3 regions of the Vreelandella titanicae genome follow, and region 2 is predicted to be linked to each of the others. Evidence: predicted binding sites of a transcription regulator. Region 2 holds the regulator's gene; each other region holds the start of a gene.
The links. Region 2 encodes LexA, which represses DNA repair genes until DNA is damaged. Its sites were predicted from a motif close to TACTGTNTANNTANACAGTA; they were not measured.

Region 1 (9,910 bases), 1.9 Mb from region 2:
GCCGGAGCTGCTGGGTGCTATCGCGGTGGCTGCCTACGCCTATATGGCGTTGGTACCGCTGATACAGCCGCCCATCATGCGTCTGCTGACCACCGATAAAGAGCGTCAAATCAAGATGACCCAGTTGCGGCCGGTCTCCAAGCTGGAAAAAATCATCTTCCCGCTGATGCTGCTGATTCTGGTAGCGCTGTTTCTGCCCGATGCGGCACCGCTACTCGGTATGTTCTGCTTCGGTAATCTGATGCGTGAGTGTGGCGTAGTCGAGCGCTTGTCGGATACCGCGCAAAACGCCTTGATCAATATCGTCACGATTATCCTGGGACTGTCGGTAGGCTCCAAACTGATGGCCGAGAGTTTCCTGGCATTTGAGACGCTGGGGATATTAGGTCTGGGTATTGTCGCCTTTGGTATCGGCACGGCCGCTGGGGTATTGATGGCCAAGCTGATGAACCTGGTGAGCAAAATGCCCATCAACCCATTGATCGGTGCCGCGGGCGTTTCCGCCGTGCCTATGGCAGCGCGGGTGGCGAATAAGGTGGGGCTGGAGTCCAACCCACATAACTTCCTGCTGATGCATGCCATGGGCCCCAACGTGGCGGGTGTTATTGGGTCGGCAGTCGCGGCCGGGGTAATGATTAAATACCTGGGTTAACTAGTCCTCTGCCATCAACGACATAGGGGTGTCATTGCGAACGCAGTGAAGCAATCTGGGGTTGGTTCTCAGGGTAGGCTTGAGATTGCTTCGTCGCAGGCTCCTCGCAATGGCCGGTGAGTGTCATCGCGAGCGAAGCGCGGCGATCTCGGTTTGTTTGCCACCGCAGAACGAGATTGCCGCGTCGCAAGCTCCTCGCAATGACATATGGGGCCCTTTCATCTGCTGCGTTATGCCTTTGGTGCAGAGAGAATCTCAATAGCACTCTTCAAGCGGTTTTCTAGCGGGGCAAGGTCAAGCGGGCAGTCCCGTGGCCAGCCAATGGTCAGGCGAACGCCATCACCATCGTAGTCGGCTTGCTCAATAGGGATGTCGTGCTCTTCGCACCAGGCGCGGGCAATCGCTTCATTGGCAAAAGTAAGGCGCAGGGTGTAGGTGTCGCGCTCAACCACTTCCCGGGTAGCGAGTGTCTCAAGGGCATGGCTAACCGCCTGAGCGTAGGCGCGGGCTAAGCCACCGGTGCCGAGCTTTGTACCGCCAAAATAACGAATGACCACACAGCCAATCTGACCCAGTTGGCTCCCCTGGAGAACCTGATGCATGGGGCGGCCAGCGGTGCCGCCAGGCTCGCCATCATCGGAAAAGCCAATCAGATTTTGCTCGCCGGGTGGCCCGGCAATGTAGGCAGTGCAGTGGTGGCTGGCATTAGGATGCGCGGTTTTCGCCGCATTCAGCAGAGTAGTGAATGCGTTGATATCGGGAGCGTGGCAGATCCAGGTGATAAATTGGCTCTTTTCTACTTCAATGTCAGCCGTGTGCCATGACCCTGTGGGTAACTCGGGAACCCGATAGCGCATTAATGCTCCGTAAAGGTAGTCTCACTTTTCACACCCATTACCATGCCGAGTACCTGAATATCCCGGTTGTGCAAAAATAGCGCTGGCTGCAAAGTATCTTCTGGCCATAGCTCTACCCCAAAGCGGCTGATAGAGAGCTGCCTCAAGGCGATCGTTTGCTGGTTTATTTCGGCAACGGCAGTTTCTGTCTGGGTATCGTGTTGATAGCGCCGGATAATAATGACATCGCCATCGAACAAGTTGCAATCACACAGTGCATTGCCACGCACTTTGAGAGCATAGGTATTGCGTCGGGTAATGCTAGGCGCCATTGCGTAAGGGCGCGGTGCCGGTTGTCTACGGCCAAACGTAACGGTAGGTGCTGCCATCGATAGGGTCATCAAAGAATCTCCATTGCATGTTCTTTCATACAGTGGTTTTCATTGTAGACCTGTTTTTGCATACAGTGCCAGAGATAATTGCTCTCACGACATATTGATGAAGATCACGCTGCGACCCAGCGCCGCATTGTGTGAGTGGCGAGAAAGGGGCTTTACGTGTAGAGTTCGACGCGAAATCAATATGCCAGGAGAGACGCTTGAGCCTGTGTCTACAAGCCCGCCAGCTTGCCTGTGAACGCGATGACCGCTGGCTGTTTCAAGGGTTGGATCTGGAGGTTCGCAGCGGCGAGATAGTGCGAATTGAAGGGCCCAATGGTAGTGGTAAAACCAGCCTTCTGAAAATTCTCTCCGGCCAGCTCAGTGACTACCAGGGCGAACTGTTCTGGAATGGCGCTGCGATGAACGAAGCACGTGAACATTTTCTCGCGAATTTGCTCTATTTAGGACATGCACCGGGCATTAAGTCAGGGCTTTCCCCGTTAGAAAATTTAGCCTGGTATCAGGCGTTAAGCGGGGAAAGTGGTAATGAAGATCAGCGCCTGGAAGCTCTTGAACGGGTTGGGTTGGCAGGCTTTGAAGATGTGCCCGCAGGGCAACTCTCAGCAGGGCAACAGCGCCGTGTTGCCCTGGCGCGCTTAACGTTAACGCTGCGCGCCCTATGGGTACTGGATGAGCCTTTCACCGCGATTGATCGCCACGGCGTCGCTGATCTAGAAAGACAGCTGGTTGCCCACGCTCAGGCGGGGGGCTGTGTGTTAGTAACGACACACCACGAGTTAACCGCTTCACCGTTGCTCAGACGGATATCCCTAGGGTAAAGGAGAAAGGGTTGCACAGCTCTTTACATGGCGCTTCAAATAGCTCTTCACACGGCTCTTCACAAAGTTCGGAGACCGCTCAACAGGTTTCAGCAGTGCCACTGCGTGAGCATAATGGTGGGTTAATGACCGCAGTGAAGGCCACGCTAGTGCGTGACTTAACGCTATTGCTGAGACGCCGTGGCGAAGTGCTCAATCCACTGGTGTTTTTTGCCCTGGTGATCACGCTGTTCCCGATCGCTATTTCGCCCGATCCTGAGCTGTTAGCGGTGATTGCACCGGGTTTGCTGTGGGTCGCGGCTTTGTTAGCCGCGCTGCTTTCATTAGACAGCCTGTTTCGTAGCGATTATGACGACGGTAGTCTGGAGCAACTGCTATTGGCGCCGCAGCCGTTAGTCGCGCTAAGTTTGGCCAAAGTGGCCGTGCATTGGCTGCTGACAGGCCTACCGTTGGCGCTGATGGCGCCGATATTGGGTATTATGCTGGCGCTGCCGGCGGGCAGCTACGCCGTGCTGGCGCTGTCGCTTGCCCTGGGTACGGCAAGCTTGAGTTTGATTGGCGCCATCGGTGCGGCGTTAACCGTTGGCTTGGCACGGGGTGGAGTGCTGCTCTCGCTACTGGTGTTGCCGTTGTATATCCCGGTGCTCATTTTTGGCGCAGGCGCGGTGCAGGCGGCCATTTTTGGAGAGGGTGTCTCCGCACACCTGGCTATCCTGGGCGCGCTGCTCGCCGCCTCACTCATGTTAGCGCCGTGGGCGATTGCCGCATCGCTGCGTATCAGTATTAACGGTTAAGGACAGGACACGCTATGTGGGCCTTTATACACAAGCTGGGATCACCCAAGTGGTTCTACGGCATTAGTGCCAAATTACAGCCCTGGTTTTGGGCCGCGGCGGCGCTGTTGATCGTCACTGGCTCGCTGTGGGGGTTGGCGTTTGCGCCAGCGGATTACCAGCAGGGTAATAGCTTCCGAATTATTTACGTCCATGTGCCGGCGGCCTTTTTGGCTCAGTCTATCTTCATTGCCATGGCGGTTTCCGGCCTGGTGTTTATGGTCTGGAAAATTAAAGTCGCCGATATGGCAGCGGCGGTGATGGCGCCTCTTGGCGCAGCTATGACCTTTGTCGCGCTGTTTTCCGGTGCCGTATGGGGTGTGCCCACTTGGGGAACCTGGTGGATGTGGGATGCACGGCTAACGTCAATGCTGATCTTGCTGTTTTTGTACTTGGGCGTAATTGCTCTGCGTGGGGCTTTTACCAGCCGCGATAGCGCCTCACGGGCAGCCTCGGTGCTGGCCATGGTGGGGGTGATCAATATTCCCATCATCAAATACTCGGTGGACTGGTGGTACACCCTGCACCAGCCCGCTTCATTTACGCTGACCTCGCGCCCGGCCATGCCTACTGAAATGTGGCTGCCTCTGGTCATTATGGTGCTGGGTTTCTACTGCTTTTTCATTGCCTTAACGCTGATGCGCACACGCAGTGAAATTTTGCGCCGCGAAGCTAACAAACGCTGGGTACAGGAATTGGTGACCGGCCAAGTGGTGAAAGTACCGGCAGAGGAGGCTCGCTAATGGCGTTTGACTCATTTTCCGAATTTCTCGCCATGGGTGGTCACGCGCCTTATGTGTGGTCTGCCTGGGGCGTGACAGCGCTACTGCTGCTCGCCACCGTATGGCATGCGCGTGCTGAACAGCGCCAATTGATCAAAGGCTTGAAACGCCGTGCAAGACGCGCAAACAGCGCAAGGGGAAACGCCCAATGACGCCTAAACGTAAACAGAAACTCTTTATTATCCTGGGCCTTGTGTCGCTGGCCGCGATTGCCGTGGGGCTGACCCTGTACGCGCTGCGCGCTAACATCAATCTGTTTTTCAGCCCGGTACAGATCGCCCAGGGCGACGCGCCCATGGAGCGGCAGATTCGCGCCGGTGGCATGGTAAAAGAGGGTTCTGTATCCCGTGACCCTGAGAGCCTGGACGTCGAGTTTGTCGTCACCGATTACGTTGATGACCTGGAGGTCTACTACAGCGGCATCCTGCCCGACTTGTTCCGCGAAGGCCAAGGCGTGGTGGTGATCGGAGAGCTTCAGGCCGATGGTCGTTTGTACGCCGATAAAGTGCTTGCGCGCCACGATGAGAACTATATGCCCCCTGAAGTCGCCCAGGCACTTGAAGAGGCGGGCTATTCGCCAGCCGACTACCAGGCCAAAGCCGCGGAAGTGGGTAAACGCCTGGACGAAGAAGGCGTACCCCAAGCAAGCGAATACTAAGACCCACCGTTTAACCGCCTTGCCTTACCGCCAGTGCTGGTTCGGAGCGCACATGTTTATCAAAATGATTCCTGAAATTGGCCACTTTGCCCTCATTATCGCGCTGCTGATGGCGGCGGTGCAGGCCGTGATGCCGCTGGCCGGTGCCGCCACCCGGCGCCCGCTGTGGATGGCCTATGGTCAGCCCATGGCGGTGGGGCAGTTTGTGTTTATTGCCATTGCCTACGCCTGTTTGACCGCCAGCTATATGCTGGACGATTTTAGCGTGGCGAACGTGGCCAACAACTCCAACTCGCTGCTGCCCTGGTACTACAAGTTCAGCGCGGTGTGGGGCAACCATGAAGGGTCGGTACTGCTGTGGAGCTTTATGCTCGCGGGCTGGGGGTGTGCGGCCAGCCTGTTTACCGGCAACCTGCCGCGGGATATGGTCGCGCGAGTAATGGGCGTGATGGGTATGGTTTGCGTCGGCTTCTTACTGTTTATTCTGATGACATCGAACCCCTTCGAGCGGCTACTGCCCGGTATGCCCCAGGATGGCGCCGACCTTAACCCGCTGTTGCAAGACTTCGGGCTAGTAGTGCATCCGCCGATGCTCTACATGGGCTATGTGGGCTTTTCCGTGGTCTTTGCATTTGCCATTGCAGCACTGATGGGCGGTCGTTTAGACGCGGCCTGGACGCGCTGGGCAAGGCCCTGGACGAATCTGGCCTGGGCATTCCTGACCGTGGGTATCGCGTTAGGCAGTTGGTGGGCCTATTACGAGCTTGGCTGGGGTGGCTGGTGGTTCTGGGATCCGGTCGAAAACGCTTCACTGCTGCCCTGGCTGACGGGAACCGCACTGGTTCACTCACTCGCGGTCACCGAGAAGCGCGGCTCGTTTAAAAGCTGGACCGTGCTGCTGGCGATCTCGACCTTCTCGCTGTCGCTAATGGGCACTTTCCTGGTTCGCTCTGGGGTGCTGACCTCGGTGCATGCGTTCGCTAACGACCCGGCCCGCGGTTTCTTTATCCTGATGCTGCTGGCCATTACGGTAACGCTGTCGCTGCTGGTGTTTGCCCTGCGCGCTCCGCGGGTAAGTCATAAGGTGGGGTTTAACTGGCTCTCCCGGGATGCGCTGCTGCTGGTTAATAATATCTTTCTGGTGATTATGACCGTCACCGTGCTACTGGGTACCGTCTATCCGCTGATTCTGGATTCTCTGGGGCTGGGGAAAATCAGCGTGGGCCCGCCTTACTTTAATACCCTGTTTGTGCCGCTTACCGTGTTGATGTGTATCTTTATGGGGCTTGGCTCGGTAACGCGCTGGAAGAGCATGGCGGCACGGGATCTGATTCGTAAACTGTGGTTAGCCGGTGTGGCCGCATTGGTGATCGGCATATTAATGCCGCTGCTGTACCGTGGCGAGTGGAACCTGTTTGTCTCCCTGGGCATTGTCTCTGCACTCTGGATTGTGCTGCCGATGGTGCGCGATGTATTCGATAAAACCCGCCACGCCAGTTCGTTTTTGGCCGGTGTTCGTAAGCTCTCCCTGGCTTATTGGGGCATGGTGCTGGGGCACGTAGGTGTTGCGGTCACTATCGTCGGCGTGACGGTAGTGTCCAACTACAACATTGAGCGCAACGTGCGCATGTCGCCGGGCACCACGGTCGAAGTCGCGGGCTATCAGTTCACCATGACCGAGTTAACCGAGCGTCGTGGCGCTAACTTCCTGGCGGATACCTCGATTCTACAAGTGCAGCGCGGCGACTCAGGCAGCAGCTTTACCATGCGGCCCGAAAAGCGTCTCTACCTGGCCACCGGTATGCCGATGACGCAAGTGGCCCTGCGCCCAGGGCTGTTCCGCGACCTCTATGTCGCCATGGGTGAGAACCTGGGCGATGGCAGTTGGGCAATGCGGGTGCAGTATAAGCCGTTCGTCCGTTGGCTCTGGCTGGGCGCACTGCTAATGGCGTTTGGCGGTGTATTGGCGGTGCTCGACAAGCGCTACCGCCGTACCGCATCCACCCGTGAAGCGCCCAAAGTGGCTAGCCAGGATGATAGTACTCAGAACAGTACTCAAAATGGCGCACGGGAGGCCACGGCATGAAGCGACGGCTACTGCTATTACTGTTGCCGGTGTGTTTTTTAGCCCTGGCGCTGTTCTTTTACCAAGGCCTCTCGCTGGACCCCTCCCAGCGGGATTCAGCGCTGATGGCGCGGGAGTTCCCGACCTTTGAAGCCAGCACGCTGCGTGATGAGAATCGCCGCGTTGACCAAACGCTGTTAGAGGGTGAAGTGACGCTGGTGAATGTGTGGGGCGAGTGGTGTCCGGCCTGTAAGCAGGAGATGCCGCAACTGCTGGAACTGGCTGATAACGACATTCGCATGGTCGGGGTCAACTACCGCGATACCCGCGAGAAAGGCATGCAGTTTCTCAGCGAATTTGGCGATCCGTTTGAAGTTAATATTTTTGATCCGGAAGGCGAGCTAGGGTTTGATCTTGGCGTCTACGGCGCCCCGGAGACATTCCTGGTCGATGCCGACGGGGTCATTCGCTATCACCATAAAGGCTACGTATCACCGCAAGACGTGCGCGAGCGAATTCTTCCGGAGGTGGAAAAATGGCGCTAATGCGAACCATGGCAGCGCTACTACTGCTGGTCATAGCGTTTGGTGCAGCGGCAGGTGGTATCGAACTGCGCGAATTTGACGACCCGGTCATGGAGAAGCGCTATCACGATTTAACCGCCTCCATGCGCTGCCCACTGTGTGAAAACCAAGCCATAAACGATTCCGATGCACCCATTTCGGCAGATATGCGTGAGCGGGTTTATCAACTGTTGCAAGACGGGCAGTCGGATATCGAAATTATCAACCATATGGTGCAGCGGTTTGGTGAATATATTCTCTACAACCCGCGTTTAGAGAGCCGTACCTACCTGCTTTGGGGCTTGCCCATCGCCCTGGTGTTGCTAGGTGCAATGGTGGTTGTGCTGATGATTCGCGCCCGCCGTAACGCCTCTGCTAAAGCGTTGAGCGCCGAAGAACGCCAGCGCATAGACGCGCTGACTAACCGTAAGGGGTCTTCATGACGCTGCTCTGGATAGCCATTGCCATTCTACTGCTCCCCGCGCTGTGGCTGCTGGTTTCGCCGCTAAGAAACGCGCGTGCCCTGCATGACCAGCAGCGCGATTTTGAAGCCAACGACACCTCCGCCGAGCAGAACGTGGCGATTTTCAAGCGCCGCTTGGCGTCACTGGAAGCGGCTCTTGAACGCGGCGACATAGATGCCGCACGCTTTGAGGAAGACCGGCTGGAACTCGAGCGCAGCCTGCTGGAAGACACTGCTTTTCGCGAGCGTCGGCCGCTAAAGGCTGCCAGCGCCGGCCGTATTGTCGTGCCTGTGGTGATGCTCGCTGTGGTCGCTGTTAGCGTTATTTGGTATCAGCAAAAGGGCGCTGAGGGCGACCTGGTGCTACTGGCCGTGCAGCAAGAAGTGCAGAACGACCCTGATGGATCGCTTGCCATGTATATCGAGCGCATGGAGGAGCAGGCCGAACGCCAGCCGGATAACCCTAATGTGTGGAGCGAGCTGTTTCCGCTCTACCGTGAAACCGGACAAATGCCCAAGGCCGTGGACGCCCTGGAGCGCCTGATCGAGATTGAAGGGCGCATTCCACCGCTGCTTGCGCAGTTGGCGCAAATTCGTTTCTTTATGGCTGAGCGCGAGCTTACCGACGAAGTACAAGCGTTGGTCGACGAGACGTTGGAGCAGGATCCCCGCCAGCCCACCGTGCTGGGCTTGCTGGGCATTAATGCCTTCGACAACGGCGATTACGAGCAGGCTATTGACCACTGGCGCCGGGCGATTGCCAATATCGAGGATCCCAACACTGTGTCCTCGCTACGCGACGGCATTCGCGTGGCTCAGGAGCGATTGGGTATTGAACCCGAAGAAGCCGTCACCGAGGGCACCGGCATTCGTGTGCGTGTCTCGCTGGATGAAGAGCTCGTCGGGCGTGTGGATGGCGATGCCAGCGTCTTTATTACCGCCCGCGATATTGAGGGCGAGTTACCGCCCCTGGCCGTGGTGCGGGCACAGGTATCCGAGCTGCCTATGACCGTGACGCTAGATAACAGTGTCGCGATGTCTCCCCAGGCGCAAATATCCCAGGTACAGGAAGCCCGTTTAGTGGTGCGTGTTTCTCCTTCTGGCCAAGCAGCGCCCCAGCCTGGGGATCTGTTTGGTGACCTTGAGAGCGTCAGCATCGGGCCAATTGAAGACGACGAAGCGGCCGAAGTGGTGATTAACCGTGTCTTTGAATAATCGCAACAGGAACGCCGCTTCGGTATGCGCTTAACGTCGATTCGCTTAGTCGGGTTTAAGTCCTTTGTGGATCCCGTCACGGTGCCCTTTGATGGCAATATGACCGCCATCGTAGGCCCCAACGGCTGCGGTAAATCCAATATTATTGACGCCGTGCGCTGGGTAATGGGGGAGTCATCCGCCAAAACCCTGCGCGGCGAATCCATGGCCGACGTTATCTTTAACGGCTCCACCGGCCGTAAACCAATCAGCCAAGCGTCCATAGAACTCAAGTTCGACAACCGCGATGGCAGCATGGGCGGCGTTTACGCTCAGTACGCGGAAATTGCCGTTAAGCGTCTAGTCACCCGCGACGGACAATCCAACTACTTCTTTAACGGCCAGAAATGCCGTCGGCGCGATATCGCCGACCTGTTTATGGGTACCGGTCTGGGGCCGCGCTCCTACGCGATTATCGGCCAGGGGATGATCTCGCGGCTGATCGAAGCCCGCCCCGACGATCTGCGCTCAACGCTTGAAGAGGCCGCGGGTATCTCCAAGTACAAAGAGCGCCGCCGGGAAACCGAAAACCGCATGCGGCGAACCCAGGAGAACCTGGAGCGTCTGGACGATATTCGCGAAGAG
Region 2 (9,910 bases):
GATGATGTCTACATGGATCGTATCCACTCCGTCCACTTCGCGCTGGATAATGATGACGGTGCACGCACCCACCAATACGATAAAGCGGATATCATCCTGGTTGGCGTCTCGCGCTGCGGCAAAACACCTACTTCGCTTTATCTGGCGCTGCAGTTTGGCATTCGGGCGGCTAACTACCCGCTGACGGAAGACGATTTAGACGAAGATGGCATGCTGAAGCTACCCAAGGCGCTCGTGCCCCATCGGCAAAAGCTGTTTGGGTTAACCATCGATGCGCGACGCTTGTCGGCAATTCGCAACGAGAGACGCCCCAATAGCCGCTATAGCTCGATGGATCAGTGCCTACAAGAAGTGGAACAGGCCGAGTCGCTCTACCGCACCATGCACATTCCCTTCATCGATGCGACGCGCTTCTCGGTGGAGGAGATTTCAACGCGGATGATTGCTGAAACCGGCTTAGCGAGGCGTTTCTCGCCCCGCTAATGTAAAAACTACTACAAAAACTACGCAAGCCCCCAGTGGATTACATGCCTTTGGGGGCAAAAATTCCCGGCGCGTTGCGCCAGTAGCCTTTGTAATCCATACCAAAGCCAAACACATAGCGGTCGGCAACTTCCAGGCTGCAGTAGTCGGCTTTCAACCCAGGCACTGCTTTGCGGTTGTGCTGTTTATCGACCAACACCGCGGTGGTAACGCTGGCGGCCTGGGCCTCTTCGCAGTAAGCCAAAATGGCCGCCAGGGTCGCCCCCTCATCCAGGATATCGTCAACAATCACTACGTGACGGCCCGCCATGGGCACTTCAGGGGAAACGCGCCAAAAAAGCTCACCGCCGCGCAGCTCGTTGCGGTAGCGAGTGGCATGCAAATAATCTACTTCCAACGGAAAGCCCAAGCGGGTAAGCAGATGACCGGTGGTAATCAAGCCACCATTCATTACGCAGTAAAAAACCGGCAGTTTATCGCCTAAATCCCGAGTAATCTCTTCCGCCATACGATCCAGCGCCCGCTCTACCTCTTGCTGAGAAATTAGGCAGTCGGCGTTATCCATCAGCTCACGCATCGAGTCCAGCGACTCTAATGCTTCTTTATCCAACTTTGACATCTACCAACTCCACGGCGGGTTAAAACTTCATTTATTTAAGTAAGAGATTTATTCAGCGCTGGGCTTACTCTGCTTCCGCACTGGGCTTACTCGGCTTCCGCGCTGAACTGGGGCTTATCCGCTAGCGCTTCCAGCTTAGCGTGGGTACGACGCCAACGGCCCAATGCACTCAGCGCATCTAGGTCTGGGCGCGCACGGCTATAGCGCAACTTAGCGGGGCGCTTAGAATTGATTCCGTGGCATGCCTCCATCACTTCAAGCGCGGAGGCTCGGTCATTACATACCAGCAGCATATCGCAGCCTGCTGCCAGCGCTGCCTGGGCACGCGCTTTGGGGTCTCCCGCCTCGTGGGCGCCGGCCATACTCAGGTCATCTGAAAAAATGCAGCCTTTGAAGCCTAGCGATTCCCGCAGCATGCCCAACCAGTTGGGTGAAAAGCCTGCTGGGCGCGTATCAAAAGCACTATAAATAACGTGTGCAGGCATAATCCCATCTAACTGTGAAGCTAACTGGGTAAAGGGCACAAGATCGTGCTGTTTCATCACTTCTAGCGGGCGATCGTCTATCGGCAATGCAACGTGTGAGTCCGCCGCGACACCACCGTGGCCGGGAAAGTGCTTACCCACAGCGGCCATACCGGCATCGTGAAGCCCCTGAATAAATGCATTGCCCAGCTGGGCTACGTGCTGTGGGTCACTGCTGAAACTACGATCACCAATAACGCTGGATAGACCGCTCTCCACATCAAGTACCGGGGCGAAGCTCAGATCCAGACCGCAGGCAGCCATCTCCATCCCTAACAACCAGCCGGCATCTTTAGCTAACGCCAGCCCCTCTCCCTGGGCAGCGCGGTAACACTCGCCGATACGCGCCATGGCAGGCAGGCGTGTTAACCCCTCTTTTATGCGCTGAACGCGACCGCCTTCTTGATCCACGGCAAGCAGTAAATCAGCACGCACACGGCGAATATCGCTGCAGAGCTTGCGAACCTGATAGCCATTTTCAACGTTGCGGGCAAACAAAATTACGCCCCCTACCGTCGGTTCTAGCAGCAAGCGTTTTTCTGCAGCCGTCAATTTTGGGCCTTCAAGGTCAAGCATGACCGGGCCTAACGGTTGAGTCATCGTGATAGGTCCATGAAAAGGGGCGATGATTCTAGACGATCGTCTAGCGGTGTCAAAATCTGATCAATCAAAGGACTGGCGGCCACCGTGCAACCAAACAGGGGTACCCGGCAACGCTAACGAAAAGATATAGAGCAGATCAGGATTGCGTAAACGAATACAGCCGTGGGACGCAGCAACGCCCATGGGCTCGTCAGGCGGCGTCCCGTGCAGGTAAATATAGCGCCGTTGCGAGTCCACCTGACCACCGCGGTTCACGCCCTTTTCCAAGCCACACAGCCACAGTATGCGGGTCAGAATCCAGTCACGCTCTGGATGCTCTTCGGCGAGTTCGGGCGAAAATGTCTCGCCCGTCCAGCGGCGACCTCGAAACACCGCATTTTCGGGCATATCACCGCCAATGGCCGCGCGCACATAGTGCCACCCGCGAGGGGTTTTACCACTGCCGTTGCGCTCCCCGCTTCCGGCAGCACCGGATGAAATAGAACACTCATGGAGCACTTTTGGCCCTCGCCAACAGCGCAGCAACTGTTCGGTAGTATCGATCTCCAGCCAGATATGTTCCGTTGGAGGTAGCTCAGCTAGCGTAGGAGTTCGCATGTTTTCCTTCTTCTGGCTTGGCACCGTCAAGGGCTATGGGTAACGGCGCATTCATAGCAGCCACCACTACCGGGAGCAATCGCCTGACCAAATCACGCACAGAGACCTGCTCGTGGTAATCCTTCTCCGCGATATCGCGTAGCGCATCGAGGCCAGACAGGGTAAAGATTACCGTGCCGAGCACAAAGTGTAGCCGCCAAAAACGCTCGGCGTCAGGCAGATCCGGCGTTGCTTTGCGCACAAGCTCGGTGAAGCGTGTAAACACATCGCCATACTCTTCCTGGATATAACGTCTTAGATGTCCCTGTGCTTGACTGTAGGCAAGACCCAGCAGGCGCATAAACACTTTCAAACTATTGCGCTCGGCGGGCACCGCGAGAACGGTAGTTGCCATGGTCTCGAGCAGTGTTTCCAGCGGGATAACGCGCCCGGCGTGTTGGCCCTCGAGCTCATCTAGAGCAGTATGAAAGCGCTGACTAAACGGATCCAGGTAGCGGGCAAAAACGGCCTGAATCAAGGCTTTTTTGGAACCAAAATGGTAATTAACAGCGGCTAAGTTAACCCGCGCTTTGCTAGTGATGTTGCGCAGCGAAGTTTCAGCAAAACCCCGCTCTGCAAACAGCACCTCGGCGGTGTCGAGTATACGGGTCACCGTATCAGATTGAGCCATGTCGCTCTCCAGGGAAACAGGTGTTTAAAACATAGCAAAATACTATGCCATAACGTAGGCGGGCTCAACGCTTGATTTATTGACAAAATGTGACGTATTAAATAAGCAGAAACTTAGTTTCAAACGATTAGAAAAATTGCATAGACATCGGCAATAGGCACTGACAAGCCATATACTGGACAGAGGAACATACTGTATACTTAAACACTTATTGATTAAGTCGACATTTAACTTGTTACTGTCTATTCACTATTTATGGAGTCTGGTATGTCGCGTCCGCTAACCGCTCGCCAACAGCACGTGTTTGATTTTATCGTTAAGACCATGGGCGAATTTGGCTACCCTCCTACCCGCGCCGAGATTGCCAAAGCACTTGGCTTCCGCTCACCCAATGCGGCTGAAGAGCACCTGCGCGCGCTGGAACGCAAAGGTGTTATTCGCATTATCCGCAACACCTCTCGCGGCATCCGCCTGCCCAACCAGGAACCTCAAGAAGTCCTGGATAGCGCAGTCACCGCCTTACCCACAACCAACGTGGAAGCCCCACCCACTGGCCTGCCTGTGATCGGGGAAGTAGCTGCCGGCAGCCCCATTTTGGCCGCCGAACATATTGATCGCTACTGCCCGCTACCGGCCGAGTACTTCACTCCCAAAGCTGACTATCTGCTGCGCGTACGCGGCCTTTCCATGAAGGATATTGGCATTTTGGAAGGTGATTTACTGGCGGTTCATCGCACTGACCGGGTTCGCGATGGCCAGATCGTGGTTGCCCGCCTGGACGATGAAGTAACGGTTAAACGCTTCAAACGCCAGGGGCACCAAGTGACGCTGTTTGCAGAGAACCCTGATTTTGCGCCCATTGAAATCGACCTGCGCTCTCAAGCGCTCGATATTGAAGGCGTTGGAGTCGGCGTAATTCGTGGTGGCAACGGCCAGGCACTCGGCTAATAAATCCGCTACTGCAGGTCGATATAGCGGTGGTCATTGAAGGTGGCCACCCAGTTTGGGTGATAGACCAGCAGGATGCTCAGCAGCATGCCAGTAATAAATGCCTCTGAAGGCATTAGCAGTGGTAAAAAACGCGCATACTCCTGGGCGAGATAGATCGCCTCAGGGTCTGTACCCGCGACGATAATCAGCACTACCGCCGCCAAGCCTCCTCCCAGCGTTGCCAGCGCCGCGCCAAAAAAGCCGCAGGCAAACAGAAATACCATCAAGTTATCCGGCAGGCGGCGATCTACCAGCCGCCATACCGTGCCAATAACGGCCGCCGGGACGATCCCGGTAACCAGCACATTTGCCCCCAGCAACATCCACTCATTGCGGCCAATCACCACCATGGCAATGTTGATCAGCACGTTGCTAATCAGCGCTAATGGCGCTTTAAAAACGAGTGTCATCAATACTGTAAAAACAAGGTGTAGCGTTAGCCAATCAACAGCCTGGGCACGAAGCTGCCACATCAGCATCACCGCCAGCGTAGCACCCAGCCAGCGGTGCTGAAGCGCTGAATCCGCTATCAACACCTGCCAGGGCCGCCCCCAAAGCGCCCATGCGATCACTGCTAACGAGAGTAGCCAGGTGAGCAGCAGCGCCCAGGGCGCTAATACACTTTGCGCAAATGACATGGCGGCCTCTCAGGTTGATGGGCGGGCATTATAGAGTACTTAGCTAAATACCACTGTCTTGTTGCCATGCACCAACACACGATCCTCTAAGTGCCAACGCAAACCTCGAGCGAGCACGGCTTTCTCCACATCACGACCAAAGCGGACTAGATCAGTAGGCGTATGACAGTGGCTAACGCGATGGATATCCTGTTCGATGATGGGGCCTGCGTCGAGTTCCTCGGTCACATAGTGGCAGGTAGCGCCAATCAGCTTAACCCCCCGCTGGTAGGCCTGGTGGTAGGGCTTAGCCCCGGCAAAAGAGGGCAAAAAGCTGTGGTGAATATTGATCACTCGCCCCGCATAGCGCGCGCACAGCTCAGGGGGCAGTATTTGCATATAGCGCGCCAGCACCACGCAGTCGGCGCGGGCACTGTCGATTTCGGCCTGAACCTTGGCAAACGATGCTTGCTTATTGTCGGGGTCGACCGGTACATGGTGATAAGGAATACCGTACCACTCCGTCAGCGAACGCATATCATCATGGTTGGAGATAACCCCGACAATGTCGCAATCCAGTTCCCCCGCCTGCCAGCGGTAAAGTAGATCTACCAAGCAATGTGACTCCCGCGACACCATCAGCACTACGCGCCTACGCTGCTGGGTATCCACCAGCGACCACTGCATATTGAATTCGCTGGCTATCGGTTCAAATGCCGCGCTCAGCGCTTCCGCCGACATACCTACCGAATCCGCCAGAATTTCGTAGCGCATAAAAAAGCAGCCGGTTTCTAAATCGGAGTGCTGGCTAGCTTCGGTAATGGAGCCACCCTGCTGGGCAATAAAGCTCGATACCCGTGCAACAATACCCACCCGGTCAGGACAGGAAACTACTAAACGATAATAATGAGACATGTGAGCTACTCTTGACCTATTGCTAAGTTAATTATGACAAACCAGCGGCTTAGGTCGCATAGTGTATCGGAAGGCCATGGATGATTGTTAGCTGCCCCTGCCTTCCCGTATAGTTAAGTCACTACTTTTTAGGTTTTTCATAACAGATGCATTCACCACGCGTTCAAATTCGTCCCCGTCGTCGTCCACCGCTGCGCATGTTGCCGCTGGGGGGATGCGGTGAGATTGGAATGAATCTAACGCTATACGGCTATGACGATCACTGGATAGCCGTGGACTGCGGCATGATGATCCGCCAGGATCTTCCCAACTCGCCACTGCAGGTACCCAATCTTGATACGCCGAAAGCACTAGGGATCATGCCCAAAGCGCTATTTATCACCCATGGTCACGAAGACCACATTGGTGCCGCAGCCTGGCTATGGCCGATGTGGAACTGCCCCATTTACGCCACCCCGCTGGCGGCAGGCCTGTTGCGGCTAAAATTTGCCGAGCATCAGCTTAGCAGTGCGGCTATCCATGTCATTGAACCTGGCGAGGCCCTAGAGAGCGGTCCATTCACGCTGCGCTATTTACTTTTAACCCACTCCATTCCCGAAAGCTGTGCGCTAATAATGATGGCCGGTGGCTATCGCGTTTTACATACCGGCGACTGGAAACTCGATCCTGAACCGATTATCGGCACGCCGATCAGTGCAGCCCTCTTCAAGTCCCTTGCCCCGGTTGACTTGGTAGTGGGCGATTCCACTAACGCCCCCATGCCCGGGCACTCCGGCAGCGAGGGGGACGTCGCCCGCGCCCTGACAAAAACCCTCAGCAACTGCCAGGGCCGGGTGGTGGTCTCCTGCTTTGCCAGTAACCTTGCCCGGGTGTTAGCGATAGGGCGCGCCGCTCAGAAGTGTGGCCGACGCATTAGCTTGATGGGCCGTTCAATGGAGCGCATGGTCAGCGTTGCCCGGGGGCTCGGCTATATGGATGATTTACCGCCTTTGGTGCCCAATCATGACTTAGGCTATCTTCCCCCGGATGAAGTGGTGATTATCGCCACCGGTAGCCAGGGTGAGCCCCGAGCTGCGCTACAGCGCCTCGCCCAGGGTCGCCACCCTTTTGTGGATCTTCAGCCGGGCGATAACGTTATTTTTTCGGCTAAAGCCATTCCTGGCAATGAACGCCCCATTGAACAGCTTAAAAAGCGTTTGGCGCACTTAGGTGTCAACCTCTACGACGAGTTCAACCACCCTGAACTGCACGCTACCGGGCACCCCGCTCAGGATGAACTGATCAAGCTGTATCAGTGGGTCAGGCCAAAACATCTCATACCGGTGCATGGCGAAGCCCGCCACCAACAGGCTCATCAGACTATTGCCAAACAGCTAGGCATTAGCGCTCCATTGACGCCGGTGAACGGCGATCTAATTTGCTTTGACAGTCACGGGCTGCGCTGTGAGTCGCGCTATCCGCAGCCGCCCTGCATAGTCAGTCAAAACAGCGTGGTGCCCCACCCTGGCCTTGAGGTGCACGACGCCAACAAGGCCCGTCGCGGCAGCTTATACTTAGCGCTGCCGGTGACAGCTACTGACACTGGATGGGCGCGTATTGGCCGTTTGATGCTGGATGCCTCGGGGGCCAGCCCGCTGGATGAAGATAGCTTTAATGATTGGCTGGATGATCAGCTTGAGGAGATTGCAGCAGAGACGCTTGCCGACTTGCGCCAAGCATTACAGCCTCGCATGGTGCAGTGGCTGGCGGAGCATATGCAGCACCTGCCCGATGTACATCTACAGATTATGGCCGCCGAAATGCCCGAACCTGCTGCGTATGAAAGTGCCGCTAACCGTTAGAGCGGCATCATTCAACGACGGCTATAAAACCCAGATTGCTTCACTGCGTTCGCAATGACAGTTTCGTGTCAGTGCAACGAGCACAGTGACGCGGCACTTCACTCCCACCGCGCTGCGTCCTGTTGATCAGAGTGACGCTCTTTGACCCAATACTCGCCCTGGGCAGAGTGCTCTTTCTTCCAGAAAGGCGCCTGGGTTTTCAGGTAATCCATAATAAAATCGCAGGCTTCGAACGCCTCACGCCGGTGTGCGCTGGCTACGAGTACGCGCACAATCGGATCGCCTGGCCCCAGGTAACCGACACGATGAATAATCCGCACCGCTTGGAGCGACCAGCGCTGCCAAGCCTGTTCACCAATCTCCGTCAGCGTACGCTCGGTCATTCCCGGATAGTGTTCCAGCGTTAACCCTGTGACGTCTGGCGTTTCATTAAAATCACGCACTAAGCCGGTAAAACACACCACCGCGCCAATATCACTACGCCCCGCCAAGGCATCGTCATAGCCGTAGTCCATTGGAAACGGGGCTGCTTGAATCGTTACTTTAATATCCAGCTTATTATCCACCCTCACCCCCCTGTTACTGGCGGGAAAAACGCCACTTCGTCATCATCGGTCACTAACGCCTCGTCATTGGCCATGACCTGATTAATCGCACACAGCGTACGCTGGTCGGTGAGTTGTTTAAAGCGACTATCCTGCTCGGCCAGCGCGGCTTTTAATCCACTAATGTCGCGGCTAGCCAGTTGATCGAGACTCACGACGGTCTCACTTTCGCCTACCCGCTCGCGCAGTTCGGCTAAAAACTTAACCCGCACGCAGGGTGAAGGGCAGCGCTCGCCCAAGCTGACTTCTCCGGCTACGCCGTCACCGGTAACAATCGGCGCCTGGGTGCTCATACGCTGGTAGTCGCCACGCTGACCACCTTGCTTGCTGTCGAGTTGTATAGCCTCGATACGCATACCTTTATCGACCGCTTTGCACATATCGTAAAGCGTCAAACAGGCTACCGAAACAGCGGTAAGGGCTTCCATTTCGACCCCAGTGCGTCCATTCAAGCGACACAGCGAGGTCACATGAACGCAGGATTCGGCCACATCAATATCGAACTCAACAGAAACCTTGGAGAGCGCCAGTGAGTGACAGAGAGGAATCAGCTCATGAGTACGTTTGGCCGCCTGAATACCAGCGATACGCGCGGTGGCCAGCACATCACCCTTGGGCAGTTCACCATCGCTAAGCAATTTCAGCGTTTCAGGCTGCATTATAATGCGCCCGGAGGCGACTGCTTCGCGGCGGGTTTCCAGCTTATCGCCGACGTCCACCATATTGGCTTCGCCACGGGTGTTAAGGTGGGTCAGATGCATGTTGTCACCATTGCTGTTTTGAAGACATACGTTTTGAAGACGTATTTTTTGAAGACATCGTATCGTTTTTAGCGCTTAACCAGGTCACTACCCATTGTGCAACCGCTTCGCTATCGTCTAGATCTAACTGAGCCACCGAAGCCGCCAGGTCGATAGGCGGTGGCGCACTGAGCGCGACTGCCTCAACCCATCGGCCGGTTAAAATAGCCGCATCGCCAATCCCATCGCGGTATAGCACCAGCTTGGGAATCGGCCAAGCCTTGAAGCCTTCGACAATCACCAAATCGGGATCGTGCGGCGCCATCATGGCAATTAGCTGGGCTAAATCAGGCTCTCCCTGGTCAGGGGTTTCCTGCATCAGCGCAAAGCGCTGACGGGAAGCCACCAGTATCGGTGCGGCACCTGCGCTACGCAGCTTATAGCTATCCTTGCCGGGCTGGTCGACATCAAACGAGTGGTGCGCATGCTTGATGACAGCGATGCTCAAGCCATACTCCCCTAATCGTGGCAACAGCTTCTCTAGCAGCGTCGTTTTTCCGGTACCGCTCCAGGCAGCAATCCCCAGTATGGGAAAAGGTGCGGTTAGTTCGTTTTCCATGCTGCCGAAACTCCTGATGATCACTCACGCTACCATTCTAACGATTCACACAGCGTTATAGAGGATGACTCTACTCGCCCTCTTGCT
Region 3 (9,910 bases), 2.4 Mb from region 2:
GGAGCTGATATAAATATTGGAGACACAATAATGGGTGACAAATATCACAACAATCAAGGTGGAATAATAGGTCCTAATGGAACAGTCTCAAACAGTACATTTAATCAAATTTCCAATAATAATGAGACTAAAGTTGATTTTGTAAAACTTGCAGAAGAATTATCCCTGTTGCGTAAGGAGATGCAAGAAAATGTAAGTACAGCAGAAGAGTTTGTAGAAGTTGGCGCAATTGCAGAAGCAGAATTGGAAGCAAATAAAGGAAACTATGAGAAAGTTTTAAAAGCGCTCTCTAAAACAGGGGAATGGAGTCTATCAGTTGGCGAAAAAATTGGTGTGGGAGTGGCAATTTTAGCAATTAAGTCTGCGTGCGGTCTTTAGGCTGGTTTTTTTTCAGTTTGGAAAGGCATGTTCTATTAAGCACACCTATGACAAAAAAGCCTTTTACTTATAAAAGCCTGATTTTTTTTAATAATTAATAGTATTAAACTTAGACTAACTAATCCCCCCTTGCCAGAATCTGTCATATTTCTTAATGCCTGAGATGGTATTGAATTGATGCAGTGATTTGTTCTTATTTAACGATGAGTAGCTCATTCCACTGCGTTGTATAGCGTGGAGTGCGTCGCTCACTGCGCAATGACCAAGCGCTCCCTTTACAGGGCAAGCCCATCTGTACCGTTCCTTTACCGAGTTCCCGATTGAGCTTGTCTATCGTGGCCATCATTGCAGCGTTGCCCCTGGAAAGCTGTGAAGCACATACGTTACAACACCCCAAACGTGGGATTCACGACCATCAATAGGAATCGGGGGATATGCAGGGTTACTCGCCCGAAGGTAGGTACGCTGACCCACGCGCTCCAGGCGTTTTACCGTGAGCTCTCCGTCAACGCAGATCACGATGATGCGACCTGGCAGCGCTTCCAGACTGCGATCAACGACCAGTAAGTCGCCGTGGTGAATACCGTCGCCCAGCATGGAGTCTCCCTCCGACCTGACAAAGTAGGTCGCCGCCGGTCGTTTCACAACGTATTGGTGCAAATCTAGATCGGCATCAAGATGGTCATCCGCCGGTGAGGGAAACCCCGCGCGCACGGCGCTGGAGTAAAGCGGTAACGGTAATGACGAGGCCATGGCGTCTGCCCGGCCCAACAGTGACACATTCAATGACATAATAGGCCCTTATTTTTAACTGTATAAATGAACAGTATCAGTAAAGAAGCCGAGTGAAGCAACCATCAAAGGTCAACGCTAAAAAATTCAGACCTATATCACTCCTATGAATCCACCCCACGAATTGCTTCGTGATGCATAGGAGTATTGCCAATGCCCCCACCCTGTAAACGCTGCGCCGCTACCCGCCTGATTAATCTTGATACTGCCCAACGCGTTGGCGTTATCAGCGGGTGCGTAGTGGGCGGTGCTATCGGCGCTTTACGCGCGACGGCGGTGACCCAACCGCTATCACTGGCAACGACGCGTTTTCCGTTCGCTAAACTCCCGACTGCCATGATCGGCGCGGTTACCGGAGGCCAGTCAGGTGTTCGAGCAACGTCATCTCTATTTGCCCAGTGGCTGCCACCTGGTACCGGAACCCCCTGGCTGTGCCTTGCCTGTGGGCACGCCTTTCGACAGTCTTATCCTCCTTTGGCCGCCGCTCACTGAGTCGCGCCTGTTTGGTTTTGCCTTTTACTCACTCACCCCATAGCGCTGGCTTTTGTCAGCGCTTTTTTATGTCTGGAGACTCACTCATGGCTCATCTCGTAGAACAAATGGCTTACGTCGGTGCTACCCCGTGGCATGGCCTGGGGCAACAGCTATCCCGTCAACAACCACTGGAGGTCTGGCAGCAACAGGCCGGTATGAACTGGCACATTGAAGAAGCCCCGGTGCGCTTTATTGCAGAGGGGGCAAGCCACCTGGGCAGCATCCATTCCTTTCCCGAGCAGAAGGTGCTCTATCGTTCAGACAACAAGGCTCCACTGTCGGTCGTCTCACAGCGCTACAAGGTGGTGCAGCCCGAGGAAATACTGGAATTTTATCGCGACCTGACCGAATACGCAGGGTATGAACTGGAAACCGCAGGTGTGCTTAAAGGTGGCCGTAAGTTCTGGGCCTTGGCACGCAGTGGTTTAAGCACGTCGCTGAAAGGCCAAGATGAGGTCAACGACTACCTGCTGTTGGCAACGTCGTGTGATGGCACGTTGGCCACCATGGCGACACCCACCACGGTGCGGGTGGTGTGCAACAACACGTTGCAGATTGCGTTGGATGGCACTTCGCAGGCGGTGAAGGTGCCCCACCGGTCGGAGTTCGATCCTCGTGCAGTAAAAAGCCAGCTGGGTATTTCTGTTTCCCAGTGGAATGACTTCATGTACCGCATGAAGGTGCTAGCGGAACGCAAGATCGATCATCGCGAGGCACAGCAGTATTTTCAGTCAGTGCTCTGCGGTATTGATAAGCCGATTGACGACCCTTCCAAGCTGCCCAATTACCGGGCACTCAATAAGGTGCAGAAGCTTTACCACGGCGAAGGCCGCGGTTCCCACCTCGATAGTGCCAAAGACACTGCATGGGGCCTGCTAAATGCTGTTACCGAGTACGTGGATCATGACAAGCGTGCGCGAAGTAACGATACCCGGCTCGATTCAGCGTGGTTTGGCCAAGGGGCTCAGTTGAAGCAGGAGGCATTGCAAACAGCACTTGTCCTGGTGAGCTGACATGCTGTTCCTCATCGTTTTAATGCTAATTTTCTTAGTTTTTGTCTTACCCCTCATTGGATAGCGCGATAAGCCCAGCCCCCTACAAGGCTGGGCTTTTTGCTTTTTACGTGGAGCACAACATGGCCTCTCTTAGCCCCGATTTAGATATCGCTTTAACCCAGTTGACGGAACGACTGCTAACCCAGGAACAAACTTATGCCGAGACCTACGTCATGGCAAAGGGCCAGCTGTATCGCACCGAGCTGCACTTATGCCCCGTTCCTCCCAGTGAGCTTCCCGCCGACCTTTAACCCCTATTGAAGGAGCCTTGTCATGGCCACCAAAACTAATGTGGTAAATCACGAGACGTCTGCATCCTCTTTACAAGCCGTGCCTGCAGCACCCACCCCCTATCTTGCGGAGAGCACTGCCATTATCCAGGTGATTGAACGTGCAGCACTCAACCCGGACGTCGATATCGACAAAATGGAACGCTTACTGCAGATGCAGAAACGGGTGATGGATCGCCAGGCCATGATGGCTTACAGCGCGGCCATGGCAGCCATGCAGACCGAACTCCCCAGCATCGAGGAGCGCGGGCAGACTAACAACGGCTGTTACGCCACCTTGGAGGATATCGTCGATACCGTGCGTCCCATTATGCAGAAACACGGCTTTGCGGTGAGTTTTCGTATTCAGACGCAGGAACGCGGCATTGAAGTGACCGGTGTGCTTATGCATAAGGATGGCCACCGTGAAGAGACCAGCATGCTGCTGCCTGCCGATATGAGCGGTAACAAGAACGCTGTGCAGGCGTTTGGCTCTTCCACCAGCTACGGCAAGCGCTACGTACTCTGCGCAATACTTAATATCACCACCCGGGGGCAGGACGATAACGGCAAGACCAGTACCAAAGCGAGCATCAAGCTAGTGACGCCCTTTCAGGCGGGACAGATCCAGCGGCTCATTAGCCAATGCCCTGCGACGACCCAGGAGTGGTTCAGCGGTAAGTACGGATCAGCCGTGCAAGTGCCTCAGAGTGACTTCGACAAGCTGCGCGCCTCACTCTCCAAACGGGCGGTTAAGTAACAGAGGTTTTAAACCCTCTCGTAGGAGGTTTCTATGCAAGTACTTAACATGGAACAAGGCACGCCCGAATGGCTGGCGGCACGCTTAGGGCGCGTCACCATGTCGGAGCTCAAGACATTGTTGGTCAAGGGTAAAGGCCCTGGAGGGTTTGGTACTGGGGCGATTACCTATATGAACCAGTTGATCGGTGAGCGCATTACCGGTGAGTTAGCTGAGCCCTTTCAAGGTAATACGCATACCCGTCGTGGGCATACGCTGGAAGGCGTTGCCCGTTCGCTTTACACGGATGCCACCGGCGAACCTAAACCAGAGGAAGTGGGAATTATCCTCAACCACGGTGTGGGCTACTCGCCTGACAGTCTGGTAGGTGCTAACGGTCTGCTGGAAATCAAAACAAAGCTACCTAAGTTCCAGATTGAGGTACTGCTCAGCGGCGAAATACCCGATGAGCACATGCCCCAATGCCAGGGCGGGCTATGGGTCAGCGAACGGGAATGGATCGACTTTGTGAGCTATTGGCCAGGCATGCCGCTGTTTATCAAACGTGCCTACCGTGACGAGGCGATGATACAGTCTATTTCAGAGCGAGTGGAGGCGTTCTGTGAAGAGATGGGGCGACGGATGGTGCTTGTCGCTGCAGCCTAATCAAGATCAACACGGATTTAGTAAAGAAAATAGCTAGGCGTCTACCTTTAGGGTAGACGCCTAGCAGTATGCCCATCGTTTGTTTTTTGTTTTACGGTGTTTAACAATCCTGTCAACATAGGTGATATTGATGGCTTGAAACGTTATATCGATTGACGCTATGGGCACCACTCTACAAAGCCTCCGCTAATAGACGAGGTTGAGGGTTGCATTAGATTGCGAACGGGTGTTGGTGAGCTGTGCCCGGCGCGCGCCGAATGTAGTGTTCCTGTTGATCGTGGCCGGTGGTGCTTGGGCGCTGATCAGCGACAACACGGCCCTCGAGCGATAGGCGGCTTAGGGCGGTACGCAGATGTTGGATGCGCTCGCCGTCTGTCTTGAGCGCGTGCTGGCCACAGACGGCCGAACATCCCGACACACTGGAGGGGCGGACGAGGTAGGGAGCACCTCCTGATATGATAAGTGGTCCAAGACTGCTCTTTTCAAACATTCAACCTGACTAGTAATGAACTGCGAGGTTTCGCGAAACTGGCGCTCATATCCGGCGCAGCGTCTGATGCTATCGAAGTAACAAGCCTTGTTTGGGAACTGACGAGGGTGGGTCATTGAAATTTATATCCTGTCAGTCGGACTTCGCATTCTGCGGCACGGTAGAAACCAAGTGAATATTGCGGGCAGCCTCAGGACTGAAGCGAACCGCGGATCTTTCTGGGAATGGAAAGTAAATCAATTTATGAACGAAGCCGATACATGTCGACGTCTTGTTGTCCCAAAACTCCAGTCCTCTGGCTGGGATGACGCCCCTCACTTAATCAGTGAGCAGCGGTCCTTCACGGACGGCCGGATTGTCTTTGTGGGAGGCAAAGCTCGGCGGGGCAAGCAGAAACGCGCAGATTATATCCTGCGATATAGTCTGGACTTTCCACTTGCGGTTGTCGAAGCCAAGGCTCAGTTCAGCAATCCATCCGAGGGGCTCCAGCAGGCAAAAGACTACGCCGAGATCTTGGGCCTCAAGTTTGCCTATTCGACGAACGGTACGGGCATCGTCGAGTTTGACTACAGCACTGGCATCGAACGCGAGCTTCACGACTTCCCTACGCCTGGCGAGCTCTGGACACGTTTACAGCAAGCTGAGAACATAGATGATCCCGCAATCGCGGAGAGGCTTCTGACCCCGTCTTTTCCTGATCGCGCCAAAACGCTCCGATATTATCAAGAGATTGCCGTCAACAGGACGGTTCAGGCTGTCCTTCAGGGCCGCAAACGCGCACTCCTGACGCTCTGCACCGGTGCCGGGAAAACGTCTATCGCATTCCAGATTTGCTGGAAGCTCTGGTCTTCCCGCTGGACCACAAAGGCCACAAACCGGACACCTAAGATTCTCTTCCTAGCCGACAGGAATGTTTTGGTCGATGACCCGATGGCCAAGGACTTTAGCCCATTCGGGGAGGCCCGCCACAAGATTAGCGGCGGCGAAGCGGTCAAAAGCCGAGACATGTATTTCGCGATTTACCAATCGATTGCGCGGGATGAAAACCGCCCCGGCCTCTATCGCGAGTACCCGCGCGACTTCTTCGATCTGATCATCATCGACGAGTGCCATCGGGGCAGCGCCAGGGGCGATAGCAACTGGCGTGAAATCCTAGACTGGTTTAAACCGGCAACGCAGATCGGCATGACGGCAACGCCTCGACGTGAGGATAACGTCGACACCTATACCTACTTCGGCGACCCTATCTTCGAATATAGCTTGGCTCAGGGCATTTCCGACGGTTTTCTGGCGCCATACCGGGTCCACCGTGTCATCACCGACTACGATGCTGCGGGTTGGCGGCCGAACAGCGGCGACATGGATCGGTTCGGTCGAGAAATTCCAGATGCTGAGTATCAGACCGGCGATTTCGAACGGGTCGTGGCACTTAAAGCGCGAACTAGAGCCATCGCACAGCACCTGAGTTATTTCATGGCCGAGACAGACCGCTTCGCGAAGACCATCGTCTTTTGCGTTGATCAGGAACACGCGCTCGAAATGCGTGGCTTCTTAGCCGAATTCAATGCCGACCTCATGCGTGAGCACCCAAACTATGTCTGCCGAGTGACCTCCGACGAAAAGGAGGTCGGACGTGGGCACCTTGCGCGCTTTCAAGACGTAGAGACTCAGACCCCGGTTATCCTGACGACGTCGCAACTCCTGACGACCGGCGTGGACGCTCCGACCTGCAAAAACGTCGTGCTGGCACGCGTCGTCGGTTCCATGCCCGAGTTCAAGCAGATCATCGGACGCGGGACCCGACTGCGCCCGGACTACGGGAAGCTTGCCTTCAACATCATCGACTACACCGGCACCGCAACGCGCATGTTCGCGGACCCCGCCTTCGATGGTGACCCCGTGCGCGAAGAAGAAGTAATCATCGACGAGGACGGTGCTGTCATAGAGGAGCGCCCTGGTGAAGACGTGTCACCTGAACCGGATGAGCTTCCTGATCACAACATCACGGAGCTGCCCGAAGACGATTCGGACGGGCTACCCCGAAAATTCTACTTCGATGGTGGTGAAGTCTCAGTGGTCCGGCACCTCGTTTACGAGCTGGACGCCGAAGGTTGTCAGCTCGCCTGCCGCCAACTGAGCGACTACACCGGCGATAAGGTTCGAACGCTTTACCCGAATGCCTCCGAGCTGCGCAACGACTGGCTGGATCCCGAGCGCCGCGCTGTCATCATCGAGCGCCTGGAAGGCAAGGGGATCGAGCTGGAAAGCCTGGCCGAAGCTGTCGGCATGCCCGAGGCAGACCCATTCGACCTCCTGTGCCACCTCGCCTATAACACCCCCCTGCGCACGCGTCGAGAACGGGCGAACAGACTAATGCGTGAACAGGGGGAATTCCTCGCGCAATACACTCCCGAAGCGCGAGAAATCCTAAATGCCGTCATCGCTAAATATGCCGAGCACGGCAGTGCCCAATTCAAACTACCGGACCTCCTCGAGGTTCCGCCTTTCAATGAATGGGGCAACGTTATAGAAATCTCGCAACGCTTCGGCGGGCGACGAGAGCTTCGTAGTGCTGTCACCGAGCTGCAGCGATTGCTCTACACTGCCTGAATTTGAAGGAAAAACCTTATGGCAAAAACCTCCGGCAAGAAGGCTTCGCCGAAACAACTGACCACCGCCCAACGACTGGACAGCATCATCAAGTCCGCGCGCAAGATCATGCGTAAGGATAAGGGCCTCAACGGCGATCTGGATCGCCTGCCAATGCTGACCTGGATCATGTTCCTCAAATTTCTTGACGACATGGAAAAGATTGAGGAAGGCAGGGCAGAGCTTGCGGGTAAAGACTACAAGCCGATTGTCGAGCCGCCCTACCGCTGGCGAGACTGGGCGGTAGAGGTCGACGGTATCACCGGCCCCGACCTGCTCAGCTTCTTGACGGCCGAGACAGCAGAGCGCCCGGACGGTAGCGAAGGCCCCGGGCTATTCGCCTATCTGCGGAACCTGCGTGGCGACAACGGGCGGCGCGAACGGCGCGACGTGATCGCCACCGTCTTCCAAGGCTTCGCCAACCGGATGGAAAGTGGCTACCTGCTGCGCGACGTGGTCAACCTAATCGACGGGATCCACTTCGATTCCTCCGAAGAGGTTCATGTTCTCGGCCGCCTCTACGAGACGCTTCTGCGCGAGATGCGCGACGCCGCCGGGGACTCGGGCGAGTTCTACACGCCGCGCCCTGTCGTGAAATTCATGGTCGAAGTCACCAACCCCCAGCTGGGCGAGACCATTCTCGACCCGGCCTGCGGCACCGGCGGCTTCCTGACCGAAGCTTTCATGCACCTCGATCCGCAGGCGGATACTGTCGAAAAGCGGCGCATCCTGCAGGAGGAGACCGTCATGGGCGGCGAGGCGAAATCGCTGCCCTTCCTGCTCTCGCAGCTCAACTTGCTGCTGCATGGCATGCACGCGCCAAAGATCGACGCCGGCAACACGCTTCGCTTCCGTTTGAACGAAATCGGCGAAGCGCAACGGGTCAACGTCATCCTGACCAACCCACCTTTCGGCGGCGAAGAAGAGGTCGGCATCCTCAACAACTTTCCTGAGGATCGCCGCACAACGGAAACGGCGATGCTGTTTCTTCAGCTTATCATGCGTCGGCTGAAGCGGGCCGGAAAGGGACGCGCCGCCGTGGTAGTGCCTAACGGCACGCTCTTCGGCGACGGCATCTCGGCCAGGATCAAGGCTGACCTGTTGGAGAAGTTCAACCTGCACACCGTGGTTCGCCTGCGTGACGGAGTCTTCGCCCCCTACACGGATATCCCCGCCAACCTGATCTTCTTCGACACCAGCGGCCCCACGCGCGAAATCTGGTATTATGAGCTGCCCAGCCCCAAAGGTCGCAAGAAATATTCTAAGACCGCGCCAATGGCCTACGAGGAGTTCCAGGGCTGTCTCGATTGGTGGCATGACCGGCATGAGAACGAGTTCGCATGGAAAGTGGACGGCCCCGGCCTGATCCAGAAGGACGAAGAAGGCCGCGTCATCGCTTGCAACCTCGACGTAAAGAACCCGCATGCCAAGGAGGCCGAGGATCACCGCAAGCCGCGCGAGATCATCGATGCAATCATCCAGCGCGAGCAGGAAATACTATCGATCATGGATGAGCTGCGCAACGAATATGCAGGGGACGTATGATGGGGTCAGTGTCTGTGCCAATTGGTAGCGTATTGTCTCGCTCAGATGACTGGATCTCCCCCAAGCCAAGCGAAACGTACAAGCAGATCACCGCCCGCCTCTGGGGTAAAGGGCTGACTCTTCGCAGAGAAGTCGCAGGTTCCGAGATCGCCGCAAAACGCCAGATCAGAGCAAAATCGGGTCAGTTTCTTCTGTCACGGATTGATGCTAGGCATGGCGCTTTCGGAATTGTCCCTCCGGAACTTGATGGTGCCTTGGTCAGCACTGACTTCCCGTGCTTCGAGATTGATGAGACCAAAATCCTGCCGAGCTATTTGCAGTGGTACTCGCGGTCCGAAACATTCGTTGACTTATGCAGACGGTCAAGTGAAGGCTCGACCAACCGCGTCCGTCTGAAGGAAGATGTCTTCTTGAAGCTGACGCTCGATCTTCCCTCTTTGGAGGAGCAACAGCGGATCGCCGGGCGACTTGACCGCGCGGCCGAGCTGATCGCGCGGCGGAGCGAAGCCATCGCGGCGGCCCAGGCGGAGCTGAACCAGCTTCTAGCCAAGGCCTTCGCTCGCTGCATCGACGGCGCTCCCCGCCGCCCCATGTCCGAAGTCGCTCCACTGGTTCGCCGTCCAGTCGATATCGATCCAAGCATGGGATACCCTGAACTTGGGGTTCGCTCATTCGGGCGTGGAACATTCCACAAGCCGGTTCTTCCGGGCACTGAGGTCGGCTCTAAAAAGCTCTTTGAAATGTCTCCGGGAGACCTGGTGTTCAATATCGTCTTCGCATGGGAGGGGGCCGT

Region 1: HZS52_RS00270 (LexA family protein) is a predicted target of LexA. The motif match lies at 1,938-1,957, and genes of this name have one in related genera.
Region 3: HZS52_RS04700 (LexA family protein) is a predicted target of LexA. The motif match lies at 1,188-1,207, and genes of this name have one in related genera.

Annotation. Positions count from the first base shown of each region.
Region 1 covers NZ_CP059082.1:49,232-59,141, reverse strand. The annotation lists gene HZS52_RS00280 (sodium ion-translocating decarboxylase subunit beta) at 1-652, shown strand, start outside; gene HZS52_RS00275 (IMPACT family protein) at 883-1,509, opposite strand; gene HZS52_RS00270 (LexA family protein) at 1,509-1,889, opposite strand; gene ccmA (cytochrome c biogenesis heme-transporting ATPase CcmA) at 2,087-2,707, shown strand; gene ccmB (heme exporter protein CcmB) at 2,833-3,501, shown strand; gene HZS52_RS00255 (heme ABC transporter permease) at 3,516-4,283, shown strand; gene ccmD (heme exporter protein CcmD) at 4,283-4,474, shown strand; gene ccmE (cytochrome c maturation protein CcmE) at 4,471-4,980, shown strand; gene HZS52_RS00240 (heme lyase CcmF/NrfE family subunit) at 5,033-7,066, shown strand; gene HZS52_RS00235 (DsbE family thiol:disulfide interchange protein) at 7,063-7,590, shown strand; gene HZS52_RS00230 (cytochrome c-type biogenesis protein) at 7,581-8,051, shown strand; gene ccmI (c-type cytochrome biogenesis protein CcmI) at 8,048-9,286, shown strand; gene smc (chromosome segregation protein SMC) at 9,311-9,910, shown strand, end outside.
Region 2 covers NZ_CP059082.1:3,429,604-3,439,513, reverse strand. The annotation lists gene ppsR (posphoenolpyruvate synthetase regulatory kinase/phosphorylase PpsR) at 1-483, shown strand, start outside; gene HZS52_RS15875 (hypoxanthine-guanine phosphoribosyltransferase) at 524-1,102, opposite strand; gene nagZ (beta-N-acetylhexosaminidase) at 1,189-2,226, opposite strand; gene HZS52_RS15865 (L,D-transpeptidase) at 2,290-2,826, opposite strand; gene HZS52_RS15860 (TetR/AcrR family transcriptional regulator) at 2,804-3,496, opposite strand; gene lexA (transcriptional repressor LexA) at 3,764-4,444, shown strand; gene HZS52_RS15850 (energy-coupling factor ABC transporter permease) at 4,453-5,124, opposite strand; gene purU (formyltetrahydrofolate deformylase) at 5,164-6,018, opposite strand; gene HZS52_RS15840 (ribonuclease J) at 6,249-7,859, shown strand; gene moaE (molybdopterin synthase catalytic subunit MoaE) at 7,958-8,425, opposite strand; gene moaC (cyclic pyranopterin monophosphate synthase MoaC) at 8,428-9,225, opposite strand; gene mobB (molybdopterin-guanine dinucleotide biosynthesis protein B) at 9,230-9,823, opposite strand; gene HZS52_RS15820 (uracil-xanthine permease family protein) at 9,894-9,910, opposite strand, start outside.
Region 3 covers NZ_CP059082.1:992,841-1,002,750, forward strand. The annotation lists gene HZS52_RS04690 (hypothetical protein) at 1-378, shown strand, start outside; gene HZS52_RS24700 (DUF4113 domain-containing protein) at 572-724, opposite strand; gene HZS52_RS04700 (LexA family protein) at 721-1,170, opposite strand; gene HZS52_RS04705 (hypothetical protein) at 1,324-1,662, shown strand; gene HZS52_RS04710 (DUF932 domain-containing protein) at 1,749-2,717, shown strand; gene HZS52_RS04715 (hypothetical protein) at 2,840-3,010, shown strand; gene HZS52_RS04720 (ERF family protein) at 3,033-3,788, shown strand; gene HZS52_RS04725 (lambda exonuclease family protein) at 3,822-4,433, shown strand; gene hsdR (EcoAI/FtnUII family type I restriction enzme subunit R) at 5,167-7,533, shown strand; gene HZS52_RS04735 (class I SAM-dependent DNA methyltransferase) at 7,552-9,117, shown strand; gene HZS52_RS04740 (restriction endonuclease subunit S domain-containing protein) at 9,126-9,910, shown strand, end outside.